DNA from 2 places in the Xenorhabdus sp. Sc-CR9 genome. Region 1 is predicted to be linked to the other one. Evidence: predicted binding sites of a transcription regulator. Region 1 holds the regulator's gene; the other holds the start of a gene.
What was found. The regulator PurR, encoded in region 1, represses purine synthesis genes. The targets are predictions, from matches to a motif close to CANGCAAACGTTTGCNTG.

Region 1 (10,667 bases):
ATTTCCATGTTGACCCTTTTGAAGGGGCTAATCTTGATCCGGCAGCTCTGGCATTCACTGGTATTGATCCCACAAATCCTTTGCGAGGCGCGGTCAGTGAATACACAGCATTACATGCTATTTTCAAAATGCTCCGCAAAGGTATGAAAGATACTAACTGCAATCGTGCAATTATGGTCGCCCATAATGCCAATTTTGATCATGATTTTGTTATGGCAGCAGCAGAACGCTCTGGTTTAAAACGCAATCCTTTCCATCCATTTGCGACTTTTGATACCGCCGCACTTAGTGGACTGGTTCTTGGGCAGACAATCCTTGCCAAAGCTTGCATCACTGCGGAAATACCGTTTGATAGTAATCAAGCCCACAGCGCACTTTATGATACCGACCGGACTGCCCTACTTTTCTGTGAACTGGTTAATCGCTGGAAACGGCTCGGTGGCTGGCCATTAGCTTCCACTGACTCTACTGACGAAGCTCCCTAGAATATAAGCCCCATAGCTTATATAGCTATGGGGCTTAACATTCGCTCATCGTTCTGATGAATGATGATGCTTATTCCTGCTCACGGTATTTATCAGCAGTTTCTTTAATCAGCGTTTGTAATTCACCACGCTGATACATCTCAACAAGAATGTCACAGCCGCCTACCAGCTCACCATCAATCCAAAGCTGAGGAAAAGTCGGCCAATGAGCATATTTAGGTAACTCGGCGCGAATATCCGGATTTTGCAGAATATCCACGTAAGCAAAACGCTCACCACAAGCAGATATAGCCTGAACTGCCTGAGCAGAGAAACCACAGCTTGGTAATTTAGGAGAACCTTTCATATACAACAAAATTGGGTTTTCGCTAATTTGGCGTTTGATTTTTTCAATAATTTCCTGAGTCGTTGTATCAGAAACTGTGTTAGTGTTCATATTAGTAGTCATCATTATTGCTTCCTTAAAACTGCAAGCGCTATTCTCAGTATCAGAAAAGATTGATTCAGAATACCACTTTCTGCTCTGATTTTTCTACCGCGAACTTTTTACGTTAAATTCTTGCCATGATATGAAACAAGTGAGCGTTCGATATTTTCCCCTCACTGGGTGTATTCAGCCCCTATAACAGCTCAATTATACACCAGATCGCTGCTAAGCAGCATCTTTTACTCTGTTCTTTAGCAGAAAAATTGTTAAGATAATTACCAAAATAGCAACATGATAATAAGCTTAAATTTGCTCTGGCCATGATTAGTGTCTTTTAAGTCATGGTTTGTTGAGCCAAAAACCCGATATTAAAAAGGAGCATGCAATGTCTTTTGAATTACCAGCATTACCTTATGCCAAAAATGCCCTGGAACCGCACATTTCCGCAGAAACCCTAGAATACCATTATGGTAAACACCACAACGCTTACGTTGTAAACCTGAATAACTTGGTTAAAGATACCGAATTTTCTGGGAAATCTCTGGAAGAAATCATCAAAACATCTGAAGGTGGTATCTTCAATAATGCAGCGCAAGTCTGGAACCATACTTTCTACTGGCATAGCCTGTCACCAAATGGTGGTGGCGAACCAACTGGAAAAATAGCAGATACCATTAATCATGCCTTCGGTTCTTTTGCTGAATTTAAACAGCAGTTTACTGATGCTGCCCTGAAAAACTTTGGTTCAGGTTGGACATGGTTAGTTAAGAAAACTGACGGAAGCCTGGCTATCGTTAACACTTCTAATGCAGCCACTCCACTGACCGGCGAAGATAAACCAGTTCTGACTGTTGATGTTTGGGAACACGCGTATTACACCGATTACCGTAATGCACGCCCTCAATATTTGGAACATTTCTGGTCTTTGGTCAACTGGAAATTTGTTGAGGAAAACTTGGCTTAATAAGCTCAATTTTCATACCAAATTATAATAACAAGGGCGGGCTTTCTTCCATTCACTGAATAATGAATACCGGAAAACCGGCCCTTCAAGCAAGAGGTGTTACACGTCAATTCTTTTTCTTGATCCTGATTAGATAATACAAAGGCTTCCCCAAAAAACAATCATGATTAATGCACTGCCGGCAACCATTAATCCCAACTTCAGATCTGTACCCATAGAACTTCCTCAATGTACAAAGTAAAACTACCCAACACCATAAATTTTGTATAATCAGTTACCGTATTATCTGAAAAAACATACAACAATCTTGAATCTATACTCTTTATAGCATTGATTATTACTTTCACTTTTGAGTTAGATCAGACAAAATTCAAGGTTCATCGCTAAATTATTGCCAGCCATCACTCTATATATAAATATGTTGGCAAACGCTTAACAAATATCCATATCCAATAGATTTCAAGTTGAAGCATATCGGTAAATAGATGCTATCAACCAAAGCAGCAGCTTGAAAGATAAGGTATATAAATTTAGACCATAAGGTCAGGAGTCCTTTTTATCATGGCAACGATTAAAGATGTGGCCAAACGCGCTGGTGTTTCGACCACTACCGTATCCCATGTTATCAATAAAACCCGTTTCGTCGCCGAAGATACAAAGGCTACCGTTTGGGCTGCTATTAAAGAACTAAATTATTCCCCCAGCGCCGTTGCCCGTAGCTTGAAAGTTAACCACACAAAATCTATCGGATTGTTGGCAACGTCGAGTGAAGCTCCATATTTTGCTGAAATCATAGAATCTGTTGAAAATAGTTGCTATAGAAAAGGCTATACCCTGATTTTATGCAACTCTCATAACAATATTGATAAGCAGAAAGCTTACCTCGCCATGTTGGCACAAAAACGTGTAGATGGCCTGCTGGTAATGTGCTCCGAATACCCTGAGCAGCTTTTGGGCATGCTAGAAGATTACCGTAATATTCCCATGGTCGTCATGGATTGGGGCGAATCTCGGGGAGATTTTACCGATGCAATCATTGATAACGCTTTTCATGGTGGTTACTTGGCAGGCCGTTATTTGATTGAACGTGGTCACAGGGATATTGCGTCTATTCCCGGCTCTCTGGCAAGAAATACTGGCGGCGGACGTCACCAAGGATTTCTCAAGGCACTCAAAGAAGCCAATGTCGCTATTCGGGATGAGTGGATTGTGCAAGGCGACTTTGAGCCTGAATCCGGCTATCAGGCCATGTGTAAGATTCTGAATCAAAAACATCGCCCAACGGCTGTTTTTTGCGGTGGGGATGTTATGGCAATGGGGGCAATCTGTGCCGCTGATGAGCTGGGGCTACGCGTTCCACAAGATATTTCTATCATCGGTTATGACAATATCCGTAATGCCCGTTATTTTACTCCCGCATTGACCACGATTCACCAACCTAAAGAACGTCTGGGACAAATGGCCTTTTCAACGTTATTGGATAGGATAGTCAACAAGCGTGAAGAGGCACAAACGATTGAAGTCCATCCACGCCTCGTTGAAAGACGTTCTGTCGCGGATGGACCTTTCATCGACTATCGTCGTTGATAGTTAGTTTTCTTGCAACCATTCAGCATTAAGTGTTTCACTATCGCCAAGATAATCAAACAACCAACTTAATGCTGGTGAATGGCTTTTTTGCGACCATGCTAAGCAGCATGGACTATCAGGTAATGGTTGTTCGAGTTCGAGCGCTATCAGTTTTTTCTTGCGGATCAACGGTAATGCATGATGCTTGGGCACCATTCCCATACATAGTCCATCCATCAGGCAATTTAGTCCAACATTCCAATCTGGAACCACCAACCGTCGCTGATTATCTAAAGCCCACGTATCACGTTTGGGTAAGCTACGTGAAGTATCTTCTAAACATAGGCTAGGATAAGGTCGCATTTGGTCATCATTTAATTTTCCTGATATACCTGACAACTCATGCTCAGGGCTGGCTACGCATACCCAAGGCATGAATCCCATATCCTTAAAACTATACCGTTCACCAACAGGAGACGCCCGTGTCGCGCCAATAGCGACATCCACCCGCTCATCGACTAGTGCATCCCATACACCATTAAAGACTTCAGGGTAGATGAATAGCTCAATATCAGGAAAATGTCGGTAAAAATCCAAAATTAATTGGTGAGTTCTCTCAGGTTTTACAACTTGATCAACGGCGATACTTAACTGTCCCCGCCAACCATTAGCCACTTGTTGGCACTGATGTCGGGTGTGATTCATTTTTTTGATAACAGAGCGGGCTTCCTTGACAAAAATAGCGCCTGCTTCAGTCAAATCAACATCACGGTGACGGCGCTCAAATAAAGACACAGCCAACCATTCTTCAAGTTGTTTTACTGTATAGCTTATAGCAGAAGGTACTCGATGAAGCTCAGATGCAGCCGCACTGAAACTTCCTGTTCTGGCAACAGTATCAACAACTTCCAGAGAGTATTCAGACCACATATATCTTCCTTTCAATTTTTTTCACAGCATGGTGCAAATATTACCGTTTCACAAGTAAAAATCATGCCATATAGAATAAGTCGGGTATTCTCTTATCAACTACAAATCAAATTATTAACACCATGGAAACAAATAAAAATTCAATTCTATTCATGTTCTATCTCTCCGGGCTGAGTATGCTCGGTTACTTGGCTATCGACATGTATCTGCCTGCTTTTGACACAATGAAAGCAGAACTAGGTACTTCAGCAAATTCTATCAGTGCGAGTCTCAGTATTTTTCTCGCTGGCTTTGCCTTTGCCCAGCTGTTATGGGGGCAATTGTCTGACCGTTTAGGAAGAAAGCCTGTTCTTATTATCGGATTATCTCTATTTTCCATTAGCTGTTTAGGTATGCTCTGGATAACTGATTCCACGCAATTGCTTGTACTGAGATTTATTCAAGCGGTAGGGGTCTGTTCTGCGGCGGTTTCCTGGCAGGCTCTGGTCGTTGACAGATATGATACAGAACAAGCCAAACGCGTTTTTGCCATGATCATGCCTTTAGTTGCGCTTTCCCCTGCCCTTGCACCTTTATTGGGGGCATGGTTATTGACGCATGATGGCTGGAGAATTATTTTCCTTGTATTATTGGCAGTAACGCTCTTGCTGCTGGCTCCAACATTTTTATTAACCAATAAATATGGTAATACCGAAACTAATACCGACGGCAAAACAACGATTTCTTTCTTTAAATTACTAAGCTCCCCTGTTTTTAGTGGGAATGTATTGATTTATGCTTCTTGCAGCGCTGGCTTTTTTGCCTGGTTGACTGGTTCACCAACAATTTTGAATAATATGGGCTATGACCCTACCGATATTGGCCTAAGTTATATTCCGCAAACTTTGGCGTTTATGTTTGGTGGATATGGTTGTCGTATCTTATTGGAAAAAGTAAAAAGCGAAACAGTATTTCCAATTTTGCTGATTGGTTATGCTGTCAGTATGGTTATTATTTATTTGATTTCCATCTCCAATGAGCCTTCATTTATAGCGATTCTTATTCCTTTCTGTGTCATGGCTGCAATGAATGGTGCCTCTTATCCGATTGCAGTGGCAAATACTCTCTCTGTTTACCCTAAGAACAGTGGTAAAGCTGCCGCATTACAAAATGCATTGCAATTAGGGCTTTGTTTTGTCGCAAGTATGATTGTCTCGCTATTTATGAAATATCCTCTTCTATCGACAACAACAGTTATGGTTTCTACTGTTGTTCCCATGGCAGTAGGTTATTGGCTACAAAACAAAATTCCAAAAAACAATTAAACGTGAATCGAACAATTTCCGAACACAATAATAAATAAGAACATTATCATCTAAAGGTTACATCATAATGTAGCCTTAGATGATTGTTAAAATACTATTTCACTCATATACTCATACCACTTCACTATTCTAAAAAATTCGGAGTTCGAGGTTTTTCAGAACACAGAAGTTCTCTTTAATTTCAGGATGAATAAGCAATTTGTGCTTTCTTGATGATTTTCATATTTTTTCTAAATAATTCTTCTTGGTTTTAACATAATAAGAAACAACTATAAATAGGCTTTCATAATAGTGTTACACTCAAATTACAAGATTCCTTACCCTCGTTGTACGACGAGTCAGGAAGTGAACCACTATTTTGGAATGCTATTTATATAAAGTGATACCTAAAAATTCCATCACACAAATGTTGGAGAGCATATGAGTTCATCTTTCATTGAAGGTAAAAATACAATAATTGATTCCTGGCATAGGATCACCCGTGAATTGCTCCATGAAGCTGATATTGAAATCAACGGCAAACGACCTTTCGATATACATATAAAAAATCCAAACTTCTATAAACGAGTACTGAAAGAAGGTTCTCTGGGATTGGGTGAAAGTTATATGGATGGCTGGTGGGAATGTGATCGCCTTGATATTTTCTTTCATAAAATATTGCGGGCTGGTTTAGAACATCGCATACCAAAACGTATTAAAGATATTTTCCAGATAATTACCGCTCGGATATTTAATTTACAATCGCCCAAAAGGGCTTGGATTGTAGGTCAAGAACATTATGATTTAGGCAACGACCTTTTTACCCGAATGCTTGATCCTTATATGCAATATTCTTGTGGTTACTGGAAAGATGCCAATACTCTGGAAGAAGCTCAATCCCACAAGCTCCGTCTAATTTGTGAAAAACTACAACTATCCCCGGGGATGACATTATTAGATATTGGTTGTGGATGGGGTGGATTATCGGCTTATGCTGCAAAAAACTACGGTGTATCTGTTACTGGAGTCACAATCTCAGCTGAACAACAGAAATATGCGCAAGAACGCTGTAAGGATCTAAATGTAAAAATTATCCTTGAAGACTATCGAAATCTAAATCTTCAATTTGATCGCATTGTTTCCGTTGGTATGTTTGAGCACGTTGGCCCTAAAAATTATGCCACTTATTTTGATATTGTGAAAAAAAATCTAAAATCTGATGGCCTATTTCTTCTCCATACTATCGGATCTAATCGTGATAAATCGGGTGCCGATGCGTGGATCACTAAATATATTTTTCCAAATGGCTGCTTACCATCGATTCCAAGAATTGCCAAAGCCATTAATGGGGAATTTGTCATGGAAGATTGGCACAATTTTGGTGCCGATTACGATCGGACACTTATGGCATGGTATGAACACTTTATTTCAAGCTGGCCTGAAATAGAACATAACTACAGCCCGCGCTTCAAACGGATGTTCAGCTATTATTTAAATGCTTGCGCTGGTGCATTTCGAGCCAGAGATATTCAACTATGGCAGATTGTATTCAGCCCACAAGGCTTTGAAAAAGGACTGAGAGTACCCAGATAAAGCATATTCCACCGATAACATTCCAAAAGCTACAGAAACCGCATTTCTGTAGCTTTCATATTTGGTTGAATTTGTTTTAATACCGTCGTCAAAAAGCCTATATCACAACTCAATAATATTTTTTTATTGTTCTTCGATTTGAGACAATAACCTTTCCTGTTCTTTTTGTGCCATGACTCGCTCAACAGTGTCAACAACCGCCTGAGTCTGTGGATCAATCTCGATATTGACCTTTTGCCCAAGACGCCTCTTGCCGAGAGTAGTACGTTCTAATGTTTCCGGTATCAAGTGGACACAAAAACGATTATTCACTACATCTCCGATCGTCAGACTGATGCCGTCAATGCCAATAAACCCTTTATGCAAGATATACTTCATCAATTGCTTATCGTGAATTCGAAACCAGATTTCATGATTATTTTCAGAAGTGAAAATCTTGGCAATTTCAGCAGTCGTAATAATATGACCGGACATAAGATGCCCGCCAATTTCGTCACCAAACTTAGCCGCCCTTTCCAGATTAACCAAGTCACCTGCCTTAAGTTCGCCAAGATTAGTCAAGCGAAGTGTTTCTTTCATCAAGTCAAAGCTAATTAAATCGCCATCAATCTTCGTTACAGTCAAACAACAACCATTGTGGGAAACAGAGGCCCCCGCCTCAATTCCGGGTAATAATTCAGCCGGAAATTTAACAACATGGGTCCTGAAGTGCATTTTTTCATCAACAGCCACTATCGGCGCTTTTCCCTGAACAATACCTGTAAACATGGGAACCTCTTTAATAATTTTACCTAGCAAGTTAGTTTAACCCACTCATTGCTTTTAAACACTATGCAGGGTGTACGTAAATGTGGATACGATTCAATGAATAGTCTCAATTATTAAGTATAAACCCCGTATAATAATTGGATTAATAAAATGAGTCCTATACAATTAGTTGCTTATAAGCGATATATTTTCCGCTAACATCGTTTGCTCGCAGAAATATTCCTTGTTTTTTCAGTCAATTTTCAATCAAAAAGGTGTAGTACGTGCAGAAATATTTAAATGAAGCGCGTAGTTTGCTCGCTCTGGGAATCCCCGTCATCATCGCACAGTTTTCACAAACTGCGATGGGTTTCGTCGATACAGTTATGGCCGGTAAAGCCGGTGCTATTGAGATGTCAGCGGTTGCTGTAGGTACGTCTATCTGGCTACCCACTATTCTATTTGGTCAGGGAGTATTGCTTGCCTTAACGCCAATCGTGGCACACATGAATGGCTCCGGCCAGAGAAAAAGTGTCGCAAGTCAGATCCAACAAGGGTTTTGGCTGGCTACCTTCCTTTCTATTTTTGTCATCGTGATATTGTATAACAGCCGCTTTATTATAGAGGCACAACATAATATCGATCCTGTTATGGCCCAAAAAGCTACGGATTTTATCCACGCGATTATGTGGGGGGCTCCTGGCTATTTGTTCTATCAGGTTCTGCGAGGTCAATGCGAAGGGTTGTCGAAAACCAAACCAGCAATGATAATCGGTATTCTCGGGTTACTGGTTAATATCCCTGTCAACTATATTTTCATTTACGGCAAATTTGGTGCTCCAGAATTGGGCGGTGTTGGCTGTGGTGTTGCAACAGCAACCGTTTACTGGGTTATGTTCCTTCTGCTACTTGCATATGTTAAACATTCTCCTACCCAAAAGGACATCCAGACATTTAGCAATTTTGCAGCCCCTAAGTGGTATACCCAAAAGAGAATTATCCTGCTTGGCTTACCTATCGCCCTGGCAATGTTCTTTGAAGTTACACTTTTTGCGGTTGTCTCATTGCTGGTTTCTCCGCTTGGCGTTGTTTCCGTGGCGGGTCATCAGATATCACTCAATTTCAGCTCATTGATGTTTATGTTCCCTTTGTCATTGGGGATCGCGGCAACTATCCGTGTCGGCTATAACCTTGGTAAACAATCAATCGAAGGTGCTAAGATATCTGCATATACCAGTCTTATTGTTGGCTTGATCATTGCCTGTGTGACCGCCACTTTCAGCGTGCTGTTCCGCGAATATATCGCATTTATGTATAACGATAATCCTGAGGTTGTCATTCTTGCCTCTCATCTGATGTTATTTGCAGCTATTTATCAGCTTTCTGATGCTGTTCAAGTTATCGGTTCAGGTGTATTGCGTGGGTATAAAGATACGCGCTCGATCTTCTTTATCACCTTAATCTCTTATTGGTTTTTAGGACTATCGAGCGGTTATATTCTGGGATTGACTGATTATATTACTGAACCCATGGGACCAAAGGGCTTCTGGATAGGCTTTATTATAGGTTTAACCGCAGCAGCGTTCATGATGGGTTACCGGATTTGGTGGACACAAAAACAGTCGGTTAGTTTTATCCTGAAACGTTCTACTCGTTAATTTAGTATATTAAGTTATCAATCTAGGGGAAAAGCTTCAAATTCATTCTAAAAGACGTAAATGCGAGCAGTTGAACAAGAATTTGCACTTTTCCCCTTGCCAGAAAGCTCAGTGATCGTTAATATACGTTCCCGTTGTCAGTCACGTAAATTTAGATTGCGTCCGTAGCTCAGTTGGTTAGAGCACCACCTTGACATGGTGGGGGTCGGTGGTTCGAATCCACTCGGACGCACCAAATATCTGATTGATATTCAGTGAAAAATATTATGTGCGTCCGTAGCTCAGTTGGTTAGAGCACCACCTTGACATGGTGGGGGTCGGTGGTTCGAGTCCACTCGGACGCACCATTTCTTATAAGAAATTATCAATCCGCATTAAATAATCCTTGCCTTTTTATCATTATTTTCTTTGATTACATTTCTCTATACCCATTGGATTTCAAGATGCAACGCGACGGCAAGGGAATGACAAATTCGTCGGGAACGAATTTGCCCAGCCAAAGGCTGGCCTCCGGTGAAAGGCAGGAGCCTTTCATTAATCCCCTGGAGCATAGATAACGATGTGACTGGGGTGAGTGAGCGCAGCCAACAAAGCTGCAACTTGAAAGACGACAGGTATATAAACTAATTGTCTTCTAATCGTTGTCTCACTAGAAATTCATTTACATCTTGTTTGCGCAACAACTCCCTGATTTCTTTAACATGAACAGGATTATTTCCCCTTCTCCTTGTATAAATCTTTTCGAGAACCGTTTTTTTGATTCATTTCACAGAAATTAGTCTCTATAATACGTTCCCATCATAAGTTGAATGGTTTCAGCCAATTGATTTACCGAATTCAGAAAAAATTACAGATGAATAATCGTTCCCTGTCAGCATATCTGTATGTAACTGACCTTACGCTAAAAAAACCATTTAACGCGTTCTACTATCCATTTTTATCCGTTTTCCGTTATGTTGCGCAACTTACAACATCAGATGATGTTGGCATCAATGTCAATGGTTGACGAGT
Region 2 (10,667 bases), on a different contig from region 1:
CAACAGCCAGATTGTTTACTCTGGTGGAATGTCTCCGGGCACGAATGGGAGCGCTATAGGCATCCAGTTCAGCCTGTTTACCACCTTCTGTCTCATTCAGTGCCTGTGACAGTAAAGATAGTTCCTCACACTTCTGTGATGCAAAAGCAAACCAACTTTTTACTTCTTCATCAAGCCCTGTTTCATCATTTAAATCAATCGGACTATGCAGTAATGAGCAAGAAGTACCAATCCACACATTTCTCTTACCTACCAATGGTGCGACAAGCTGATATTTTTCACTCAAATCTGCGCGCCAGACATTACGACCGTTAATCACACCCAATGAAAGCAACCAATTTTCTGGCAAGAACTTATCCAGATTTTCAGGGGAATCTTTTCCTGCCACTAAATCAACATGCAGACCTTGTACTGGCAGTGATTTGATCGTTTCAATATTATGACCGATGCTATCGAAATAAGTCGTCAGCAGTAATTTCACCTGCCCCTCAAGCGCCTGATAAGCTGTTGGGAAAGCAGCGAGCCACTCTTCTGGTAATTCTAATACCAGTGCAGGCTCATCAATCTGTACCCATTCAACGCCGCGTTTTGCCAATTCAGCCAACACTTGTTGGTACACAGGAAGAATATCCGTTAATAAGGAAAGGCGATCGAAAACTTTGCCTTTCACTTTACCCAGCCATAAATAGGTTACAGGTCCCAAAAGAACAGGTTTTATTTTATGCCCCAACGCCAATGCTTCATCGACTTCATCCAGCAGTTGAGTCCAACCGAGTTTAAACTCCTGTCCTTCCTGAAACTCAGGAACGATATAGTGATAATTCGTGTTAAACCATTTAGTCATTTCTGAAGCGGCGGCGGGTGTACCTGTTGGTGCCCTGCCACGGGCTATGCGGAATAGAGTATCCAGATCAATGGTATCATCTTCTTCATTTCGATGACGTGGTGGAACATTGCCCAATAATAGACTTGTGGTCAATACTTGGTCATACCACGCAAAATCTCCAACAGGGACTAAATCAACACCCGCTTCTTTTTGTTGTTGCCAGTGACGTGCACGTAATTCACGACCCGTCTCCAGCAATTCTTGTTGAGAAATTTTGCCTGCCCAATAATTCTCTTGCGCCTTTTTTAGCTCTCTTTTCAAGCCGATACGTGGAAAACCTAATGTATGATTCAAAACCGTCATGTCGTCACCCGTGAAATTTTAGCCGTCTAGATGTTTACACTTCTATAATCAACAGGTAGTGTATAAACCACAAGCGCAAATTATTCATCATTAACTTGAAGGTTTTTCATGATCGAAATAAAACATTTAAAAACGTTACAGGCATTGAATCATTGTGGGTCATTGGCCGCTGCTGCGAATTACCTGCATCAAACTCAATCCGCTCTTTCTCACCAATTCAGTGAGTTAGAACACCGTTTGGGATTCAAGCTGTTCATTCGTAAAAGCCAACCTCTTCAGCTAACACCTCAGGGTGAAGTGTTATTAAGGCTTGCGAATCAAGTATTGCCTTTGGTCACTGCTTCCCTGCGTGAGTGCTATGAGCCAGAAAAGACTAACCTACGCATCGCTATTGAATGTCATAGCTGTATTCAATGGCTAACGCCTGCACTTAAGCATTTTCGTGAAAGTTGGCCGCAGGTTAATGTAGATTTTAAATCCGGTGTAACATTTGATCCTCAGCCAGCACTACAGCAACGGGAACTGGATATTGTCCTGACATCAGACATTATTGCAGACAGCAATCTGCACTATACACCACTGTTTGACTATGAAGTGAAACTAGTGGTTGCACCGGATCATCCATTGGCAAATAAACGCGATATTCACCCACAGGATCTTGCTTCTGAAACTTTGCTGATCTATCCCGTCCAACGGCAACGGTTTGACATCTGGCGGCGTTTTCTCCAACCCGCAGGGGTGACGCCGACATTGAAAACTGTCGATAATACCTTATTGTTGATCCAAATGGTGGCAGCTCGTCTGGGTATTGCTGCATTACCACACTGGGTAGTAGAAACATTCGAAAGGCAAGGGTTAGTTGTAACCCAAACACTGGGAGAAGGATTATGGAGCAGATTGTACGCTGCCAACCGCGAAGGAGAACAACGCCAACCTGCCATTGATACATTTATTCGTTCTGCGCGCCAGCACGCGGTGGGCAATCTGCCATTTGTGAAACAGGTTTCAGTATCCAGCGATGATGCACCCAAAGTGAGGCAACAATCAGGCTGCCTCCAATGCTAAAGCTCAGCCAATCAGGGTGCTGCTGCCAAATTGCGAAATTAACCAACAACCCTGCCGGAACCAGCATATTATTCATAATAGCCAGTGTTCCGGCATCTACTTGGGTCGCACCATAGTTCCACATAAAGTAGCCAATACCAGATGCACCAACGCCTAACCAAATCAGGACGCCCCATTGTAACTGTGTTGTCGGTAGTTTTTGCGGATCGCCAAACAACAACCAACCAATGATAGCGACAACACACGCTCCCAGATAGAACCATGAGAAAGCGATTCGCTGCGGGATCGGATGAACTTCCATCAAACGCTTATAACCAACCTGACCAATGGCAAAGAAAATATTTGCCAATTGTACCAATATCAAACCAATCCAGAAGGATTCGCTTAGTCGGTCATATCGAATAATTGCGGCTCCCGCCACAGCCAGCAAAGAACTCAGAGCATAGCCCCAACGCAGCCGATTACGCCCCATCAAATCATAAATCAGTGTGACATAGAGCGGTGTCATGATGGTAAACAGCAAAAATTCTGCCACAGTTAAATAGTGATAGGCATGAAATACAAACAAATACATCACGCCAAGCTGACAAGCGCCGATTGCCATATATAGCGTAATGACTTTCAACGATAACCCACGCCAACGCAAAAATGGCAAGAATACCATTGCAGCCAGGACTACCCTGACAAGCACAGAAAACCAGCTATCAACCTGACCAGAAAGATAAACCCCGATCAGGCTAAATGAAGCGGCCCATAAAAATGTTGTGATCGTTAACAGCCACATGATTTATTGATTTTTACCTACTTTTATTGTTCTTTTCCCACTAAAAGCGCTTCCAGCAAATCAAGATCATGCAGCAGCGTTTGTAGTGTCTCATTACTAACTTTACGAGTTGCACGCAGATGATACAGTTCACCGCGTTCAGCCCTTAATGCTGTTAAGCGGAAGCGTTGTTCCAACTCCTCAACCATCAGATTATGCTCGGCTTCATCCGTGCCGGCTGTGCGACGCCGCAAATAACCGGTAACACGGGAAGCAACCTCGCTAATAACCTCCGCATCCAGTTTTTCTTCCGTGTTGACAGACAAACGCTCTTCCATTTTATTCATACTGACAATCGCAACTTTAGCCATTGCGGCTTTTGCCATTCTGATTTCATTGAGATCAGCCATCTTATCGCCGACTTTCATACCACGCAGCAGCAAAGGTAATGCGATAACGCCCACAAACAGGGAAAGCAAAATCACACCGGCGGAAATGAAAATCAACTGATAACGTGCCGGGAACGGATCACCATCTGGCAAGAACAAAGGAACAGATAGCGCACCTGCCAGCGTAATTGCTCCACGAACACCAGCAAATGAAGCTAACCACAATTCACGGATAGTGTAAGAAGCAAATTCCAGTGGTTTCTTTTTCATAAACACTTTGCTGGTATTTTTCATCAGCCATAACCAGCCAAATCGAAGTAATACCAGCGCACCATAAATGATGCCCACAGCGGAGAATAGCATCCAGGTTTCAACATTCGGATCAAGATCAGCCTGAGCCACAGAAGTTTCCCAAATGTCTGGTAACTGTAACCCCAACATGACGAATACAAGGCCGTTAAAGACGAAAGCCAGCATCCCCCATACGTTATCGGCACGTAAACGCATATCCAATGGCGCATTGCGGATCACGCCCGCTTTACTGATTGTCATACCAGCAGCAACCGCAGCCAGAATACCTGAAAAACCGATATGCTCAGCAATCATATAAGAGGCAAATGGCAACAACATCATGAACATGATTTGCGTTGCCGGATCATCTCCACTCCAGCGGCTCATCAATCTCAGTGATTTACTGTACACCAATGTAACACCAATACCAGAAAGCAACCCACCAATCGCAACTTTGAAAAACTCCAATGTTGCGCCAGTGACGGTAAAGGCCATCGTTCCCATGGCAATCGCCACCGCAAATTTAAGAGCTACCAGGCCAGAAGCATCATTCATCAATGCTTCTCCTTCCAGTACACTCATCATATTTTTGGGGATGCTTCCTCTTCCAACAATTGATGACAGTGCCACCGCATCAGTTGGTGATAAGACTGCCGCCAGTGCAAAAGCAGCAATAAGTGAGATACTCGGCAGCAACATATGAATCAAATAGCCAATGCCAACAACCGTCACCAATACCAGTACTAAAACTAAAATGAAGATTTCACGCCCATGCTGAAAGAATTCTCTGGTTGGAGTTTTCCAGCCATCAACAAACAACAAAGGAGGGATAAGTAAAACGAGGAATAATTCAGGATCGAAAGTAACGTGTAAACCAAAATGAGGCCAAGCCAGCAGCGCCCCCATTGCTATTTGCACTATCGGCAAGGGGACACGGAACGGAATCATTTTAGTAAGAACACCAGAAACTGACACCACCAAAATCAAGATCAAGATAGTAAAGAATATTTCCATGTTACCCTTACAAATTGCCAAAAATCCGTCAGTGAAGAGATTGTGACTTTTTTTTCCCCCTAATAATAGCGCTATTAACCATAATCATTGCAGTTATTAAAGAAAATCAAAAAACAATCACATTATGAATCAATGACCAGTGAATCATTTGTCTATTTTATACTTATCGGCGGGGTCATGTTGAAAAATTAGGAAATTTTGATGGGTATATCCAATAAACTTCAAGTTGCAACACATAAATCAGCAAATTGAAAAATAGAAGGCATGTTTATCGTGAGGATAATGCGCAAACGTTGACTGTTTGCGCACAATTTTTTAACTAAATAGCCCAGTCAGCCGCATAAAAAACAACCAGCGCAATAGCAAGAATCACAGTTCCAATATTCAGCTTACGCCATTCACCTGAGAAAATACGCCCGGCAACCAACGTACTGAAGCCCAACATAATGCCTGTCACAATGTTGCAAGTCAGTACAATAAACACTGCACACAGCAAGCCGGACATCGCACTGACAAAATCATTGAAGTCCAGTTTCCGTACATTACTCAACATCAATAACCCGACATACATCAAAGCAGGAGCCGTGGCATATGCAGGAACTAAATACGATAATGGTGACAGGAATAAAATCAATAGAAATAAAATACCAACGACAGAAGCAGTTAAACCCGTTCTACCGCCAACAGCCGTTCCAGCGGCAGATTCAATGTAAACCCCAGCCGGAGAAGAGCCTATAGCTCCCGCGAAAATACTACAGGCAGAATCAGCGGTCAGAGCTTTACCACCACTAATAATCTGGCCTCTCTTATCCAACAAGTTCGCCTGACTGGCTACTGCCTGAATGGTTCCTGTGGCATCAAATATCGCCGTCATTACCAACGCCAGAAGGCTCGGTAACACAGCAGGCTGTAACGCGCCGATAATATCCATACTGAACATCAGGGACAAACCGTCTTCCCCTAAAGTCGGAACTTTAAAAAATCCTTGATATTTTACGGTCGGGTCAAAAATCAAACCAATAATTGAAATCGTGATAATCACCAATACAATACCGCCCGGTACTTTTCTCCGTTCCAATCCAATCGTTGCTGCTAACCCCAAGAGCGTCATAATCACGGGAAAAGTCGTCAATGAACCGAACGCAACAGGCAAACCTTCATGGGGATTCTTAATCACCAACCCAACACCATTGGCTGCAATCAGCAGTAGAAATAATCCGATACCAATCCCTGTTCCATGTGCAATATCCATGGGGATATTACGTAAAATCCACGCTCTTACACCCGTCACCGAAATCAGTGTAAACAGGCATCCCATTAAGAAGACTGCGCCAAGCGCCACAGGAATACTTACCTGTTGTCCTAAAACCAAACTGAACGCAGTAAATGTACACAATGAAAGCGCACAACCAATTGCCATTGGCAGATTAACCCACAATCCCATCAATAATGAGCCAACACCGGTTACCAGACAGACAGAAATAAATACGGCAGCATGAGGGAATCCGGCTTGTCCAAGCATGCCCGGCACCACAATAACGGAATAAACCATCGCCAAAAATGTCGTCAACCCAGCAAGAATTTCCTGACGCACAGTCGATCCACGTTCAGTAATCTTAAAATACTTATCGAGCTTGCATTGAGTTGGTACCTGCATACCAGACATGTGTTTCCCCTGCTTTCTGTTGAATATTTTGCATTGAAAATGTATCACTATCTTCCCCGTACTCATCCAACGAAAACGATTACGTCACTAAATAATAAAGATAAGTGCTGTACTCGTTGGTTTAGGCATTCACTTGCGCAATCGTTTGGCTTTTCAGGTAAAAAAATAGTGAGGAAATTTGAGGCGGATGATTATCCAGTGAATCGGGGAGGAGAATCAAGCGGTAATCACAAAAAGCTGAAGATTTTCCTATTCCACTATCCAACAAAGCAGGTTTTGATTTTGTTGAAAGCAATAACACCAACGTTATCTCATAAAGGGCAATAATCTTCTTAAGCAGACTGCGTCTATTAAAATTCTTTCTTCACCTTTAAATAAAAAAATATAGTGTCACAAAAAATCAAAAAACATCATCCTTTCTGGAAGAATTTTATTTTCTAATACTCCAATTTATATCCACAGTAAATATAAATTTTCATAATCTTTTATACCCTTCGTCTTTCAATTTACCGCTTTTTGTCGGAAACATTGCAATTGTTTATATTTTGTGCGAATCTGCGATATAATTGATATAAACCATATCAACAATCTCTATACCCCATCGATTTCAAGTGTCAACACGGGGAACAAGCCCCAAGCGCATAACCAAGCTAATTATGCAGCTAATTTATTGATTTAAATTAAAAATAACCGACGATAGAAAAGATGACGGGTATACGTTATATGCAAATACCAATAAGGGGTCTAGAGTGAATGCCAAGGTAGCAAGAAAAAGCAGAGCAAAGGAGAAAACGCTCAGCTTAGGTTACGTTTCCCTTCTTGATGTTCTTTCGTATCAGCAAGAACACATTGAGCATATTCATGTCACAGAAATACCGCCTAACGAAGCAGATCGTTTTTTAATTGTTGAATTACCGGAAGAAACCGCCGGAGAACTTGATGTCAGGGATCTACGTATTGCCCTGCTAAGTGCGTTAAATACCGCTACTTCCATAAAACGCAGATCTTTCCCTGACAAATCGCCTTCTCGGATGATCAAGTCCGAATTTTATGTTCATTCAGATGATCTTAGTGGGGAAAATTCAAAAGACTCCTGGAGAACATCAAACCGAAAAGATCGGATTGAAGCACTGAAAAATTCAATTCTTGAAGAGTCAAAATGGCTTCCAGCCTATGAACTCAGTCAATCTGCGGGTTTTTCTCTGCTCAACCCCAGTGCAACTCCCAACCGCTGGAAAAAAACTAAAAAAATCTTCGCGGTTTCAGTCAAGGGAAAGGATTTATACCCGCAATATGCACTGGATGAAGGAGGGCTACCGATCCCCATCATCAAAAATATCATTGAAGTTTTTGATGGAAAAAAAACATCTTGGGGCATGGCAATTTGGTTTAGTACTCCTAATTCGTGGTTAGGAAAAGAAAAGCCAAAAGACGTTTTGGCAAACCGCCCGAATGATGTATTAAATGCGGCAAGGCAGGAAGCTGATGGGCCATTGCACGGTTAGTTCCCTGAATCAAAGAACTATCAAAACGGGAATCTGGAAAGCCCGGTGTCCGATTGAACGTATTCATCATCAGACATACAAAGGCACTGAGTTTAACCCAGGAAAAGGAAACGCCAGATTCAGCCCCTGCCAAAATGCGCAAGGTGAATCTATTCCTACTATCTATGGTGGTGAGAATATTGCCGTTGCTGTGATGGAAACCATCTATCATGACGTGCCGGCAGGATGCAATAATCTGCCTTTTGATCTGGGTAAGTTGGATACGCTTGTCTACAGCCAACTAATGCCTGATGTCGATCTCATCATTGTAGATATCAATGTAAGAGTATTGCGGAAGTGGGGCTACGAGCCAAAAGATATTTTATTTTCCGAAGCTGAAAATTATACCCACACTCAAGAAATCGCGGGCCGGATCTACCAAGATAATCCCACGGCTCAGGCAATAATTTGGGCATCAAAACAACATGGTGATAAGGCGATAATGCTATTCGGCGATCGGCTTAAAGAAAACGAGCTGACAGTATCCGTTGAATCACAGCCACTCTGGTCATCTAACCAAGTGATAAAAGCTATAGATCTGCTGGCAGATGAAATGGGGCTGATAACTTATAATAGTCAAGATATTATTTGATTTCAGTATCAAAACAAAAAGAAGTTGTAACCACAGTTTGAGTCTACTACATCCCAAAACACATCAGTCATGATGAACATAATAGGATCTGCTATGGACACATCTTTTATCTCTTCTCTCTTCCCTGATAACTACCACCAGAATATTCGTCAGATGAAACAAACCATGCGCAAACAAATTGGTGATGTCGAAGGTTTGTTCAAACAGGTTTGTGACAAAATAGACCAAGCGCTGGCTGCCGCTCAGGAAGATGAAAAAAATATCGGTAGTGCTTGGCCAGAGATTGACTGGCAGGACTTAATAGAAAATCGAATTACGGCAGAGACCATACAAAAAATTAAACGTCGTGGATGTTTGGTTGTCAGACAGAATTTCCCCCGTCAGACCGCACTTGCATGGGATAAATCCATGCTTGAGTACCTTGAGATAAATAATTTTGATGGTGTTTATCATGGCACAGGTGATAACTACTTCAGCAGCCTTGAAGCATCCCGTCCGGAAATTTATCCCATTTATTGGTCTCAGGCACAGATGCAGGCCCGGCAAAGTGAAGAAATTGCGCAAGTACAATCTTTTCTCAATCGTCTGTGGAAATTTGAATCGAATGGCGTGCGCTGGTTTGAACCAGATATCAGCATGATTTACCCTGATCGCATTCGCCGTCGACCACCGGGAACTACATCCAAAGGGCTTGGTGCACATACTGATTCCGGGGCTTTGGAACGTTGGCTACATCCTGCTTATCAAAAAGTGTTCAGGCATATTTTCAATAACCAATTCACAAAATACGATCCTTGGGATGCAGCATACCGCCCAGAAATGAATGAATACGAACTGGATAACGTAACCCGATGTTCAATTTTTCGCACTTTTCAGGGCTGGACGGCACTATCGGATATGGCTCTCAATCAGGGGCTTTTGCATGTTGTTCCTGTACCAGAAGCGATGGCCTATTTATTGTTACGTCCTTTGCTAAATGATGTGCCTGATGACGAGCTTTGCGGTGTTGCCTCCGGTAAAGCCCTGCCAGCTTCCGAAAAATGGCACCCCCACCTCGTCCGCGGGCTATACAGCATTCCATCTCTGCAAGCCGGTGATTCTGTCTGGTGGCACTGTGATCTTATCCATTCCGTTGCACCAGTGGTAAATCAGCAAGGCTGGGGGAATGTGATGTATATTCCCGCCGCTCCTCTGTGTGAAAGGAATCTGGCTTATGCGCATAAGGTAGCCATATCGCTTAAAAATGGCACATCTCCGGCTGATTTTCCTCACGAAGATTATGAAAAGAACTGGAAAAACCGCTTTAATCCTGCTGAGTTAAACCCTATCGGACTACGCGGGCTTGGTTTGAATTAAACCGTTAACCTGACACCGACTCGCGGGTTGATTGTTGAGCATAATAGTGAATCATGGGCTGCCAGCCCATTGAAAAAAGAGCAATTCAGGCTAAATAATGGCTTTTACCAGACTAATAATACATTTTATACGCCTTTACGCCTGACCTTGTGTAAAATCCCCTCAATTCGGCTTTTGACTGGTTCATTAGGATATAGACCATTTCTATAAGACTTAAGGAGATAAAACATGACAACTTATGCTCTGGTAGGCGATATCGGCGGTACAAATGCACGGCTGGCATTATGTGATGTAGATACTGGGCAACTGAGCGCAGTCGAATTCTATCCCTGTGCGCATTATGCATCGCTTGAAATTGTTATCCGCCAGTATCTGAAACAGCAAAACTGTGCCGTCAAATATGGCTGCATCGCAATTGCTTGTCCGGTGACAGAGGATGTTATCAGCATGACCAATCACAGTTGGCGTTTTTCGGTCAGCCAAATGAAAACATCTCTGGGATGGGAACGTTTTGAGGTCATTAATGATTTTACCGCTGTCTCCCTTGCAATTCCGGTTCTGGGTGCAGATGACATGATAAAGATTGGCGGAAAACAACCTCAGTCCAAGCGACCAATCGCAGTTTATGGTGCGGGTACAGGGTTGGGAGTCGCACATCTTGTTCATACGGGAAACCAGTGGATGAGCCTGCCCGGTGAAGGTGGTCATGTCGATTTTGCGCCCGATAGTGTGGACGAAGATCATATGCTGAATGTATTGCGGGAAGAATATGGTCATGTCTCAGCAGAGCGTGTCCTT

Region 2: AACQ81_RS17215 (NCS2 family permease) is a predicted target of PurR. The motif match lies at 6,446-6,463, and genes of this name have one in related genera.

The regions. Positions count from the first base shown of each region.
Region 1 is NZ_CAWQTY010000119.1:40,514-51,180, reverse strand. It holds gene rnt (ribonuclease T) at 1-485, shown strand, start outside; gene AACQ81_RS06075 (Grx4 family monothiol glutaredoxin) at 556-936, opposite strand; gene sodB (superoxide dismutase [Fe]) at 1,298-1,876, shown strand; gene purR (HTH-type transcriptional repressor PurR) at 2,438-3,463, shown strand; gene punR (DNA-binding transcriptional activator PunR) at 3,467-4,375, opposite strand; gene punC (purine nucleoside transporter PunC) at 4,498-5,679, shown strand; gene cfa (cyclopropane fatty acyl phospholipid synthase) at 6,100-7,251, shown strand; gene AACQ81_RS06045 (riboflavin synthase subunit alpha) at 7,375-8,019, opposite strand; gene AACQ81_RS06040 (MATE family efflux transporter) at 8,283-9,656, shown strand; tRNA gene AACQ81_RS06035 (tRNA-Val) at 9,815-9,891, shown strand; tRNA gene AACQ81_RS06030 (tRNA-Val) at 9,927-10,003, shown strand; gene AACQ81_RS06025 (hypothetical protein) at 10,079-10,207, opposite strand.
Region 2 is NZ_CAWQTY010000216.1:1,675-12,341, forward strand. It holds gene metE (5-methyltetrahydropteroyltriglutamate--homocysteine S-methyltransferase) at 1-1,189, opposite strand, end outside; gene metR (HTH-type transcriptional regulator MetR) at 1,298-2,254, shown strand; gene AACQ81_RS17205 (carboxylate/amino acid/amine transporter) at 2,139-3,038, opposite strand; gene AACQ81_RS17210 (Na+/H+ antiporter) at 3,062-4,711, opposite strand; gene AACQ81_RS17215 (NCS2 family permease) at 5,031-6,377, opposite strand; gene AACQ81_RS17220 (hypothetical protein) at 7,127-7,882, shown strand; gene AACQ81_RS17225 (RES family NAD+ phosphorylase) at 7,863-8,513, shown strand; gene AACQ81_RS17230 (DUF1479 domain-containing protein) at 8,607-9,869, shown strand; gene glk (glucokinase) at 10,098-10,667, shown strand, end outside.